DNA from 3 places in the Cellvibrio sp. KY-GH-1 genome. Region 1 is predicted to be linked to each of the others. Evidence: predicted binding sites of a transcription regulator. Region 1 holds the regulator's gene; each other region holds the start of a gene.

Region 1 (4,110 bases):
AGCGCTGAATCAATACGGCCGGTTGGGAGTCGAGAAACAGGGTGCGAAATGGCAGGTGCGCATCCTTCAGAGTGTTGATCATCTGCGGGAAAATCGCTAAATCTTGCCAGGCATTGCGTACATCTATGCCAATCGCAAACTTTTGCTTATCGTCCTTATGGATCTGGATTTGGGCAACCAACGCCGGGAGCAGGCTGACAGGCAGGTTATCAATGCAGTTAAAACCCACATCCTCGAGTACGTGGAGTGCGGTACTTTTTCCCGAGCCTGAAAGGCCGCTGACAATAACCAGATGCATAAGGCTGTGCCTCTAGAGTGCCGCGATAGCTGCCTGGTAGAGCGCTTGATCGCTCTCCGCCTTGCGCAGCCGCTGGCGGTATTCCGGATTATTCAATGCGCCTGCCAGAGTAGCCAGGGTTTGCAGATGCTCATCATGAGCATCTTCTGGCACCAGCATCGCAAAGAGAATATCCACTGGTTGTGAATCTATGGCGTCAAAATCGATTGGTTCTGCCAAGGTAATCAACGCGCCTACTGTACCGGTGCAATTTTCCACGCGGCAGTGGGGAATGGCGACACCGTGGCCAATTCCGGTAGAGCCCAGGCGCTCGCGCCCTATAAGGCGCCGAAAAAGTTCATCGGCATCAATTGCTGGAATATCTTGCGCAATGGCATTGGCCAGCAATTCCAGTGCACGTTTTTTGCTGCCGCCTTCTACGCCGCACAGGGTGCGGCTGGCGCTGATAAGTGATTCGATTTGCATAACTCAACTGATGCCTTGGCATCCTCGGTTGCGCGCTGAAATCATTCAATTAACGATGACTGCGCATTTTTTCTTTGTGTTTAATTAATTGACGATCCAGCTTGTCTGCCAGGGCATCAATCGCCGCGTAAAGATCTTCGTGGGTTGAATCGGCATGGATATCTTTGCCGCTTACATGAATGGTCGCTTCTGCTTTTTGAATCAGTTTGTCTACGGAGAGAATTACGTGTGTTGTAGTGATGCGGTCGTGATGATTGCTCAGGCGTTCAATTTTACTGGTGACATAATCTCTTAATGAGTCCGTGACTTCGAGGTGATGGCCACTGATATTTATTTGCATAGGTGCTTCCTCATAGTTTGGCTGGCCAAGGGTGCCAGTCGATCAATAAAATCAATGCAGTGTTTGTTCTGCATGCAACATCCCTATCCAGTTTCCTGTATAAAAATTAAATCGTTTTGCGCTCATTTGACGGTGGAATATTCAGCGATTCACGGTACTTGGCAATAGTGCGACGCGCCACCTGAATTCCTTGTTCAGCGAGTAGATCGGTAATTTTACTGTCACTTAACGGCTTTTTAGGATTCTCGGCATTTACCAGTTTTTTGATAATGGCGCGAATCGCTGTTGATGAACATTCGCCGCCGCTGTCGGTGCTTACATGGCTGGAGAAAAAATATTTCAGCTCGAAGATGCCTTGCGGAGTGTGCATATATTTTTGCGTGGTTACGCGCGAAATGGTGGACTCATGCATTTCCACAATTTCGGCAATATCGTGCAACACTAAGGGCTTCATTGCCTCTGGCCCGTAATCAAGGAACCCGCGTTGTTTCTCGACAATACAGCTGGCGACTTTTAACAGGGTTTCATTGCGGCTTTGCAGGCTTTTCAAAAACCAGCGCGCTTCCTGCAAATTATCTTTCAGAAACGTATTGTCGCTGCTGGAATCAGCACGTTTCACCATGGATGCATAATCGGCATTGATACGAAGACGCGGTGCAATTTCTGGATTCAGCTCAACTAACCAGCGACCATCGCGCTTTTCTACAAAGACATCGGGTACTACATATTCTGTATCGCCACTGGCAATCATATCGCCCGGGCGCGGATTCAAGCTTTGAATCAATGCGACCGCTTGGCTCAATTCAGCTTCTTTTAGTTTGGTGCGCCGCATTAACTGGCGATAGTCGCGGCTGCCAAGCACAGGTAAATATTGTTTTGCGATTAATTTGGCAGAGTCGAGAAAGGGTGTCTTGGGGTCGAACTGTTGTAGTTGCACCAATAAACATTCAGACAGATTTTGGCTGCACACTCCGCAAGGGTCGAATTGTTGCAGGCGGTGTTGAACAGCAACGACTTCATCCAGCTCGAGCTCTTCAAATTCATCGCGCATGCCTTCGAAAATTTCTTCGAGCGTGATTGAAAGCATGCCGCTGGGTTCTACTGCATCGATGATAGCCATCGCCAGGATACGGTCACGGTCAGACATCGGTGTAAGATTAAGTTGCCACATCAAGTGATCATACAAAGAATCAGTTGCTGCACGACGACTTTCAAAATCGTTGTCTTCATTATCGTAATTGCTCGAGCTGCTGGATGAAGATGCCTGATATACATCGTCCCAGCTAGTGTCTACTGGCAAGTCGCTGGGGATCGCTTCACTCCAGTCGCCATTGTCGGCACTAAAGTTTTCACCTTCGCCATATACATCGGCATCACCAAAAGATTCACTTTCACCAAAACTCTCACCATCGCCGAAGCTATCGCCATCGCTAAAGTTGTCGCCTTCGGAATAATTGCTGGTTTCCTGATAACTATCACTATTGGCGGTGTAATTTTCGGTACCGCTGAAATCGGTGGTGTCATCCCCGTTAGTGTCGGCGGCGATTTCCTGCTGGCGATTGTAGTCGGTAGCGTCCAGCTCACTGCCTTCGTAATCTGAAGTTTGGCTGGGGGAATCAAAACCTTCTTCCACTTCAAGCATTGGATTGGATTCGAGTGCTTCCTGGATTTCCTGTTGTAAATCCAGAGTGGAAAGCTGCAAGAGGCGGATAGCCTGTTGCAGCTGGGGAGTCATGGTCAGCTGTTGACCGAGTTTGAGCTGGAGCGATTGTTTCATTGTGAGGTAGACAAACCCTTATGGCGCAGAAGCGTTATCAAAGCGCAGGATGAAAACAACAGATAAGCGGAGTTTAGTCAGGGTTTGCGCCGCAAGCAACAACCGTAAGCAATCTCTATGCCTAATAAATAAATAATGTTACTTGTCAAGTTGTTTGTCACTAGGATCAGCTGGGTAAATAGGTAATACCCAACGGGTCTTTGAGTTGAATGGTGATGTGTCGGCGGTAATTTAATTAGAGGCGGAAGTTCTCGCCCAGATAGACTTCGCGTACCTTGCTATTACTCAGCACGGTATCGGCATCACCCTCGGCGATAATATGGCCTTCGCTGACAATATAGGCGGTTTCGCAGATATCCAGTGTTTCACGTACGTTGTGGTCGGTAATGAGAACGCCTATGCCGCGATCTTTCAGGTGGCGAACAATTTCTTTGATGTCGTTTACCGAAATAGGGTCAACGCCGGCAAAGGGTTCATCAAGTAGGATAAATTTGGGATCCGTTGCCAGGGCGCGAGCAATTTCAACCCGGCGGCGTTCACCGCCTGACAGGGCCATGCCCAAACTGTCACGGATATGGGTAATGTGGAATTCATTGAGCAATGACTCCAGTTTTTCCTTGCGTTGGGCGGCGTTCATATCCTGGCGAGTTTCAAGAATTGCCATGATGTTATCGGCTACGCTCAGTTTGCGGAAAATCGAGGCTTCTTGCGGCAAATAGCCAATGCCAGCGCGGGCGCGGCCATGAATTGGCAAGTTGGTGATATCGCGTTCGTCGATCAGTACGGTGCCATTATCGGCGGGCACCAAGCCGGCGATCATATAAAAACAGGTGGTTTTGCCGGCGCCGTTTGGCCCTAGTAGGCCGACAATGTGCCCGCTTTCCACGGTAATAGAAACATCAATAACCACTTTGCGTTTCTTGTAGCTTTTGGCGAGATGGCGAGCATGCAAACGGGACATAGGCATTAATTTTGTGAGCTGGTTGATGGAGCGGCAGCGCTACTGGTTTCAGTGGGTGCGCTGGCTGGCGCAGGTGCTTGCTCGTCGAGCTTTTTGATCTCAACGGCGTCACCTTTGGCACCTTTGGGTGGGATCACAATCTCAATCCGCTCGGCATTGCCATCGATACTGCTGTTGCCACCAGCGGCCTTCATAACCTCTTTCACCAGATCGTAGTCAATTCGGGGCCCTTTCATAACCGCGCCGTTTTGTTCAACGGAAGCGTCTTC
Region 2 (4,110 bases), 2.9 Mb from region 1:
CAACCAACTCCTCGGCGCGCTTAAACATATAGTAGGGGTTGGCATTGCGGTGCTGACGAACACGTTGCTTATATTCCTGATGTTTCGCGTCGTTCCCCAACTCCTGATACATTCCCGCCAAGTTGTGCATGATGGTGTAATCGCGCGGGTTAATAGCCAATCCGTGCAAATAGATTGCCTCAGCTTGTGCGTAAAATTTGTGCCGGCGATAAAAACTGCCGAAATTACTCCAGATATAGCTCGGCTCCTCACTCATTAATAACGCCTTGCGCAAATACAAAAATGCCTCGGTAGTTTTTCCTTCTGCCGCTAACTCCATACCGCGATTGGAATAAAACTGTGCGGCCACTAAATCCTTACCAATCACCTTTTGCTTGTAATGCGCCTTGAAGCGACGCATTTCCAAATCCACCACAATATCGCCCACATCAGCGGTTTCCATCACCCGCACCCAGGGCAAACTGCGTTTACGTGGCATAAATACCTTGGCGTTGACATGCCGCATAAACAAGTAGGTATCGCCAGCGCGCATGTCCCACGTGGGCGGTAGCATCACCTCATTCACCTCGGCGTTAAGCCCCAAATGTCGCGCCATAGCCACATACATCAGGGTATAACTCAAACAATTCGCCTGCCGCTGCTCGAATGCTTCTACACCAGTATTCGTGTAATAAGCGCTGTAGGTGACTCCTCGTCCGCCAGCATCGGTAGAGCTCATCAGCGCCAGATGCAGCGCCTCGGCTTTGGAATCCTGCAGGCGGACGGCGGCAGTGGCAGACTCGGCAAAGGCCTCCATTTCAGGACTTAACCCAAACAAATCCCTATTTGGCAGCTCTTCGGCCTTGTAGTTGCGCCCCAGAATCAATTCCCCCGACAAGGCTTGGGCCAAAGGGCCCTTATCCGCCAAAAAGGGTGTTTTTTGCACCACAGAAGAACAGGCGCTCAGCAGCAAAACCACCAAAACCGAGGGAACCACGGATATTTTCATGGGATTTATCCAAATAATGGAACTGAATCTGCCTTCAAGTATAGGTGCACTCACGTCAGTTGGCGCGTCACAAATGTCACGCTAAACCACAGATCTATAAGACTATTTATTCTATTCACCCGATTAATTCGATCGGCTCGCCCCCACTGGGTGGTCTGGTTTTCTGGCAGAAAAAAATCACTTGCGCGAAAAAAGTGCGCGTTTTACCTGAGTAGCCAAGGTTCAGCGCACGCACACACCGCAAATAGCGGCACCAAAAAAACGCAGCTGCATTTTCGGTGTATCAGCAAAGTGCAAACCCCCACAAAAACGAATTAATCCCCCAAAAAACCCTGCGCCATAAAAGTGCGTCACTTAACTTGGCATAGTGTTTGAATAAGACCTATCGTCGACTCAAATAAATTTTCAAAAACTGGAAATTTTTTCGCAGCGAAAAAATCTCCAAATATTTTTCAGAAAACTTTTTCAAGCACCACCAAAAGCCAGGAGCCAGAAATGAAAGTTTCCACCACAAAAATGAAAAAAATTTCCACACTGTTGCGACCACTCGCCAAATTTACAAGTGCGTTAACACTAAGCTTTTCATTTGTCGCAGCAACACAAGCGGCGACCGGTCCAGCTGAAAAAACTGATTTGAAATTCGGGTTTATCAAATTAACTGACATGGTCCCGCTCGCAGTTGCGTATGAAAATGGTTACTTCGACGATGAAGGCCTGAGCGTGGAACTCGAAGCCCAAGCCAACTGGAAAGTGGTTTTAGATCGCGTCATTACTGGCGAACTGGATGGCTCCCATATGCTTGCCGGTCAACCAATTGGTTCTACCATCGGTTTTGGTACCAACGCCCACATAGTCACCGCATTCGTGATGGACTTAAATGGCAACGGACTTACTGTGGCCAATGATGTCTGGAAGAAAATGAAGAAAAATGTTCCAGTCGATGCAGAAGGAAAATTAGTTCATCCAATTAAAGCCGATGCGTTAAAGCCGGTCATTAAGGCTAGCAAGGATGCAGGCCAACCATTTCCAATGGGAATGGTATTTCCCGTATCTACACACAACTATGAAATTCGCTACTGGTTAGCGGCAGCGGGAATTAACCCAGGTTTTTACGCCCCACATAAAGGTGATATTACCGGTCAAATAAATGCAGAAGTTTTGCTATCGGTGACCCCTCCACCACAAATGCCGGCAACATTAGAAGCGGGCACAATTAAAGGCTACATGGTTGGTGAACCCTGGAACCAACAAGCTGTTTTTCGCGGCATTGGCGTACCTGTAGTTACCAACAATGATATTCACAGTAACTTCACTGAAAAAGTATTTGGCGTAACCAAAGATTGGGCCGACAAAAACCCAAATACCCATATTCATGTCGTTAAAGCGCTTATTCGCGCCGCCAAATGGCTGGATGACAACAACAACGCCAACCGCACTGCAGCAGCAAAAATGATTTCCGCATCTCACTATGTAGGTGCTGATTATAAAGTTATCGCTAACTCCATGACCGGGGTATTTGAATATGATCGTGGCGATGTGCGCAAACAACCCGACTTCAACGTATTCTTCCGCTACAACGCCAACTTCCCTTATTACTCTGACGCAATTTGGTATCTCACTCAAATGCGTCGCTGGGGTCAAATTCCAGAAGCCAAGCCTGACAACTGGTATAGCGAAACAGCGAAAAAAGTGTTCCTCCCAGAAATCTATCGCACCGCAGTGAAAGACTTGATCGAGGAAGGAAAAATGAAGGCGACCGATTTCCCCGGGATCGAGCAAGTTACTGGTTATCGCAAACCTGAGGACACCAAATTTATCGACGGCAAGTCTTTCGACGCAACCAAACCCAACGACTACATAAAGCAATTTGAAATCGGTTTAAAAGGCGAAGAAAAAATTTAATCACGTTAGCGAGTGCAAGTAAAAAATAAGCTTGCCGGGTTACGACCTGGCAAGCACTAGCAGAGGATTTCGTTATGAGCAATAAACTTTCCACATTGAAGTTAGAACAACTAAAAGCCATTAAATGGCGCGATGTGATTATCAACGTTACCATGCCAACCTTGGGCTTATTAATATTCCTAGCCGTTTGGCACACCTTGGCCCCGAACATCAAAACGTCGCTCGGAAACTTTCCGCAACCAAAACAAGTTTTTGAACAGTGGGGCAACTTGGTAGACGAATATCAATCCGAGCAGGCACGCGCCGAACAATTTTATGAACGTCAGGAAAAACGCAATGCCGAGTTGCTGGCAAAAGATCCCAATGCCAAATTGGATGAGCGCGCATTCAGCGGTCGCCCGACTTTTTTTGATAAAATTAATACCAGCTTACTAACCGTACTGTCGGGATTTTTTGTAGCATCGATAATCGCGATACCAGTAGGAATAGTTATCGGTTTAAGCCAAACGCTCTATGGCGCAATCAACCCGCTGATTCAATTATTCAAACCCGTGTCACCACTTGCATGGTTGCCGCTGGTAACCCTGGTTGTTAGCGCAGTATACGTATCCGAATCACCGACCTTCTCCAAGTCTTACATCATTTCCCTATTCACGGTCAGCCTCTGCTCGCTCTGGCCGACAATGATCAACACGGCAGTTGGTGTTGCTGGCGTCAGTAAGGATTTGATCAATGTGAGCCGCGTATTGCGCTTGGGCTGGTTCACTCACGTCATCAAAATTGTATTGCCTTCCGCTATTCCGATGATGTTTACCGGCTTGCGTATTTCGCTGGGTATTGCCTGGATGGTGTTGATCGCCGCAGAAATGCTGTCGCAAAACCCAGGCCTGGGAAAATTTGTGTGGGATGAATTCCAGAATGGTTCATCCGATTCGTTGAGTCGTATTTGTCTCGCCATTTTGGTGATTGGTTTGATCGGCTTTTTGCTCGACCGCGCCATTTTAATGATTCAAACCTATGTGAATTGGGATAAGAGCGCCGTAGTCCGTTAATCACTTACAAAACGGTACGCAAATTGCGTTATCTACATTGACCAACAAATTATTTCACTACAGATTTAGACAGAGGAAATACCATGAGCCAGATTCATTTGGAATTAACAAAAGTTGGAATTGAGTTCCCCACGCCCAAAGGTCCTTTTTGCGCACTGCGCGATGTGG
Region 3 (4,110 bases), 760 kb from region 1:
ACGGCGCGCTGGTAATGAATAAATTGAGTTGCTGCGCGGACAAAAAAGTACACGGCACCGAGAACAAAAAATAGTTGAATACCATCGAGGTGTGCAGCGCGAGAATGAATCACCAACGCGTTATCGAAAATTACCAACGACGTAAACGCGGCAGCAAGCCACATCCGTTGGGTGATACAGTTGATAATTCCGTAAAAAAACACTACCGAAAAGGCCATCATTACCACCGACGGCCAGCGATATCCTTTGTAGGTCATCGTGGGTGGTGCTGCATCGCCAGTTAAATAATCCGTTTCTAACAGTGCCTGCTTGTTAATGCCCTCATTATCGCCAAATAAAACTTCACCAACGGCCATCAGCATTTTGCCGAGCGGCGGATGAGGCTCCATATACATCATGCCATCGATGTGTTTTTGCGCATTGGGCACGTGGTAGTTTTCGTCCCAAAACATCGCCTGAGGTGTGCCGTAGTAGGGAAAATAAATGCTGTATGAGACCAGCAAAATGACGATTGGATAAATAAATCGCGCGTAGGTCTTAAAGAATGTTTTCATAATCTTGTTATTAAATGTAGGTTTTTGTCAGGGGTTATTTTTTGCGAATGCCTTTACCAGTAGCGGCCCAATAAAGCCCGCCATAAATATGTTCCAGGAACATTTTATCGCTGTAGGTTGCGGGTAAATGGCCCAGTGCGGTATAGAAGGCGCGACCGCCATCGTAGTTGTGATACCAGGCAATGGGGTGGAACTTGCCCATCCCTTGTCCTTTTTTGGTTCCCCAATCTACTGTTGGATTAAAGGTTTGCTCATCAACTGCCAAAATGTAATTCAAACCCTTAATGCGTTCTGCACCGAATTCGTACCATTCATCGGTCCATAAAAAACGTTCTGGCATGCGCTCAACGCCGGGGAATTTCTGGTTGAGTACTTCCAGTTCGGCAGTTTGGATTTCCGGATGAATATGGAACGTGCGGCCTACCATTTTGGTGTACCAATCCCAGTCGTATTCAGTATCGGAGGCGCTGTGCACGCCCACGAAGCCTTTGCCGGAGCGAATAAAGCGCTCCATGGCGGCTTGCTGTTCATCGTTGAGAATATCGCCGGTTGTCATCAGGAAGATGACGGCCTGATATTTTTTTAATTTTTCATCGTTAAAAATACTGGCGTCTTCGTGCCAATCCACCGCAAAGTGGTGGCGCACCGCCAGTTTGCGCACCGCGTCTACACCTTCGTTGATGGCTTCATGGTGCCAGCCATTGGTTTTGGTAAACAGTAAAACGTTGAACTGTTGGGCGCTGGCGCTTAGGCTTGCGAGTAGGAAACTGCTGGATAGTACAAGGGATAGGGCGAATCGTTTAAGCATAACTTTACCTCGCGAGTATGTTGTTATTGTTGTCCCTGTCTTCTTTTTATTTTTATAAAACCGGCGCCATCATAAGCGATTCAGATTTATAGGCAATAAAAAAGGCACCCGAGGTGCCCTTTTTTAATCTGCTGTTCTGGCGATGTGAACTAGATGGTGCGGCGGCGAGCAAGTGTCAGCCCGAGCAACCCCATCGCTAATAAGAGTGCTGTACCTGGCTCAGGAATCTTGACCGGGCGCTCAACAACCACCCCTTTGAGTTTGTAGTAGTCGTTGCCTTTGGATTTGTCGACGTTTGGACCAGTAAACGCATTGCCAAAGTTGCTGTTGTAGGCGCCAACCAACCAGTATTGAGATGTTATGCCACCTGCATTGACAGCGCCGTTATTTGGGCCGTTATCGACGTTGTAATAGTTGCCCACCAATTGCCAACCGTTGCCAATCAAATCCTGCCATTTTTTTCCCAGTAATGAGCTGTTGTCGAAGCTGGTACCGTTAAACGCAAGAATAGATATGTCGGTATCTGTTTGATACCAGCCGATATCAAGAGCAGTCAGTTTCACCATTTCATCGAAAGAGAGCAGGTGCATATCGTAGTCGCCCGCCTCATTGTCAACCGCGTGGTTGGGAGTGTCGGTTTTTTCAACGCCTAAACCATCCCATTTGCCAACATAGTCCTGCTCAATCGCTTCGTTCAAGCTAGTGGTAGTGGTAGTTTTCCACTCTTTACACGCGCCTTTACGGTCGTATTTCTTACAGGTTTTTGTGGTGGTGGTTTTAATACCGTAAGACCAGCCGGTAACTGCCAAGCCAAGATCTTCTTCTTCGTAGTTGTATTGCATCGCATAGGTGCTGCTGTAAATACCGCTGCGAGAGTCCGGGGAAGTAAGATTGAACGTTATTGGCGTCGCATTCGCGGTGCTAATAAATCCAAAAGCAATCGCAAGCCCTGCGAGAGCGAGTTTTAGTGAGTGCATAGAGCTAAGTCCATTAAGTTGATTGAGTGGGTTATCGTTGTTTGGTATTTGCACAATTAGCAATTTTCGCGCCATATGGCGTAAGTTATTGGTTTTTTGTGTGATGCAGTTCTCATGTTTTTGAGTGTTGGTTTTCCGGTGTAAACTTTGTCGACTCTAAATGCTGGCGTGTGAAGCCGCCCCTCAGAGGTCACTGATAGATTTTGATGGCCTTCGGCATTGATGGGATGGCTTGCTCGGAATGACTTTGCTTTCCCGGATGGATAACTGGCAGGTTGCAATCAGAGCAAGTCTCTGCAGGGAAAGTGCTTAGGGGGCTTGGGCAATTGTTATAGTGCTCAGCTAACCTTGTTTTTTTGCCTTATTGCCGGGATCGGGTCACACTGGTTGCGGACTTTTTTATCGGGTTGTTTGTGCGTTTATGACTCTCACAGAATTGCGTTACATGGTTATTCTCGCTGAAGAGCAGCACTTTGGTCGCACGGCCGAGCGCTGCCACGTAAGTCAGCCTACCTTGAGCGTGGCGGTAAAAAAGCTGGAAGAGGAGTTGGGGGTAGAGTTATTTGAGCGCACCAAAACCGGCGTAAAGCCTACGGTGATGGGTGAACGTATTGTGAGGCAAGCGAAAGCACTATTAGCCGGAACTGAGGCTATTAAGACGCTGGCTGAGGCGGGAAAGGATCAACTGGGTAGCCCGCTGGCGTTGGGTACGATTTTTACGATGGGCCCTTACTTACTGCCGCAATTAATTCCCCATCTTCAAAAGCAGGTTCCTGGTATGCCGTTGCTGGTGCAGGAGGATTACACCGAAAACTTGCGCAGAAAATTGCGTGACGGGGTTCTGGATGTGATTCTGGTTTCTTTGCCGTTCAGTGAATCTGACGTTGTCACCCAGGAGTTATTCGATGAGCCGCTGGTGCTTATCATGCCCAGAAATCACAGTCTTGCGCACAAAGCAGAAATTACCCTTGCAGATATCCAGCCGCAGCAACTTTTATTGATGGGGCAGGGGCATTGCTTGCGTGAGCAGGTGCTGGCGTTGTGTCCGGCCTTGCGTGCAGCTTTGCAAAGTGGTGAGGTAGTGCTGCGTGCAGAGGGCAACAGCCTGGAAACACTTCGCTATATGGTGGCTGCCGGGTTAGGCTTGAGTATATTGCCGCGCTCGGCAGCGGAAGCCAGTCTGTGTCTCGCCAATCGTTTGGTGGCGCGGCCGCTGGCGATTCCGGGTGGTCAGCGGCGCCTGGCACTCGCCTGGAGGGCTAGCTTTCCTCGTCACAAGGCGATCGATGTGTTGCGCAAAGCGATACAGACTTGCAGTGGTGCCTATTGGAGTTTTACGACCGAGCCGGAAGAAAGCGAGCAAACTATGTTGTCGTTTCGCTAGCTAGGTGTTGAGTGGTTTTCGTGCGAATAATGTTAAATGCGTGTGGGCAAAATGATTTATGACGGCCAGTATTAATCCCCTCAAAAAAATTGTCATTCTCGGTGGAGGAACCTCGGGGTGGATCGCTGCGTCCATGCTTGCCGCGCATTTAAAACTTGGCTCTTGTGAAATTGAGTTGGTGGAGTCTGATGATATTGGTTCCATTGGCGTGGGGGAATCAACAATTCCTCCCGTGGTGCGCCTGGTTACCAGCTTGGGAATAGATGAAGAAGAATTTATTCGCGAAACCCAGGCGTGCTACAAGCTAGGTATTAAATTTGTCGATTGGCGAGCAAAAAACCAATCCTATTTTCATCCCTATGGTGCTTTGGGCAAACGTATTGGTTC

The links. The regulator sigma-54, encoded in region 1, starts transcription at its own class of promoters, with help from an activator protein. The targets are predictions, from matches to a motif close to TGGCACANNNNTTGCNNT.
Region 2: D0C16_RS21485 (CmpA/NrtA family ABC transporter substrate-binding protein) is a predicted target of sigma-54. The motif match lies at 1,349-1,366, and genes of this name have one in related genera.
Region 3: xdp1 (exosortase-dependent surface protein XDP1) is a predicted target of sigma-54. The motif match lies at 2,396-2,413, and genes of this name have one in related genera.

The regions. Positions count from the first base shown of each region.
Region 1 is NZ_CP031728.1:2,251,458-2,255,567, reverse strand. It holds gene rapZ (RNase adapter RapZ) at 1-298, opposite strand, end outside; gene ptsN (PTS IIA-like nitrogen regulatory protein PtsN) at 311-763, opposite strand; gene hpf (ribosome hibernation-promoting factor, HPF/YfiA family) at 813-1,103, opposite strand; gene D0C16_RS09755 (RNA polymerase factor sigma-54) at 1,210-2,880, opposite strand; gene lptB (LPS export ABC transporter ATP-binding protein) at 3,116-3,841, opposite strand; gene lptA (lipopolysaccharide transport periplasmic protein LptA) at 3,847-4,110, opposite strand, start outside.
Region 2 is NZ_CP031728.1:5,108,854-5,112,963, reverse strand. It holds gene D0C16_RS21490 (tetratricopeptide repeat protein) at 1-988, opposite strand, end outside; gene D0C16_RS21485 (CmpA/NrtA family ABC transporter substrate-binding protein) at 1,505-2,890, shown strand; gene D0C16_RS21480 (ABC transporter permease) at 2,965-3,942, shown strand; gene D0C16_RS21475 (ABC transporter ATP-binding protein) at 4,026-4,110, shown strand, end outside.
Region 3 is NZ_CP031728.1:3,006,816-3,010,925, reverse strand. It holds gene D0C16_RS12900 (phospholipid carrier-dependent glycosyltransferase) at 1-554, opposite strand, end outside; gene D0C16_RS12895 (ThuA domain-containing protein) at 589-1,362, opposite strand; gene xdp1 (exosortase-dependent surface protein XDP1) at 1,512-2,339, opposite strand; gene D0C16_RS12885 (hydrogen peroxide-inducible genes activator) at 2,761-3,723, shown strand; gene D0C16_RS12880 (tryptophan halogenase family protein) at 3,782-4,110, shown strand, end outside.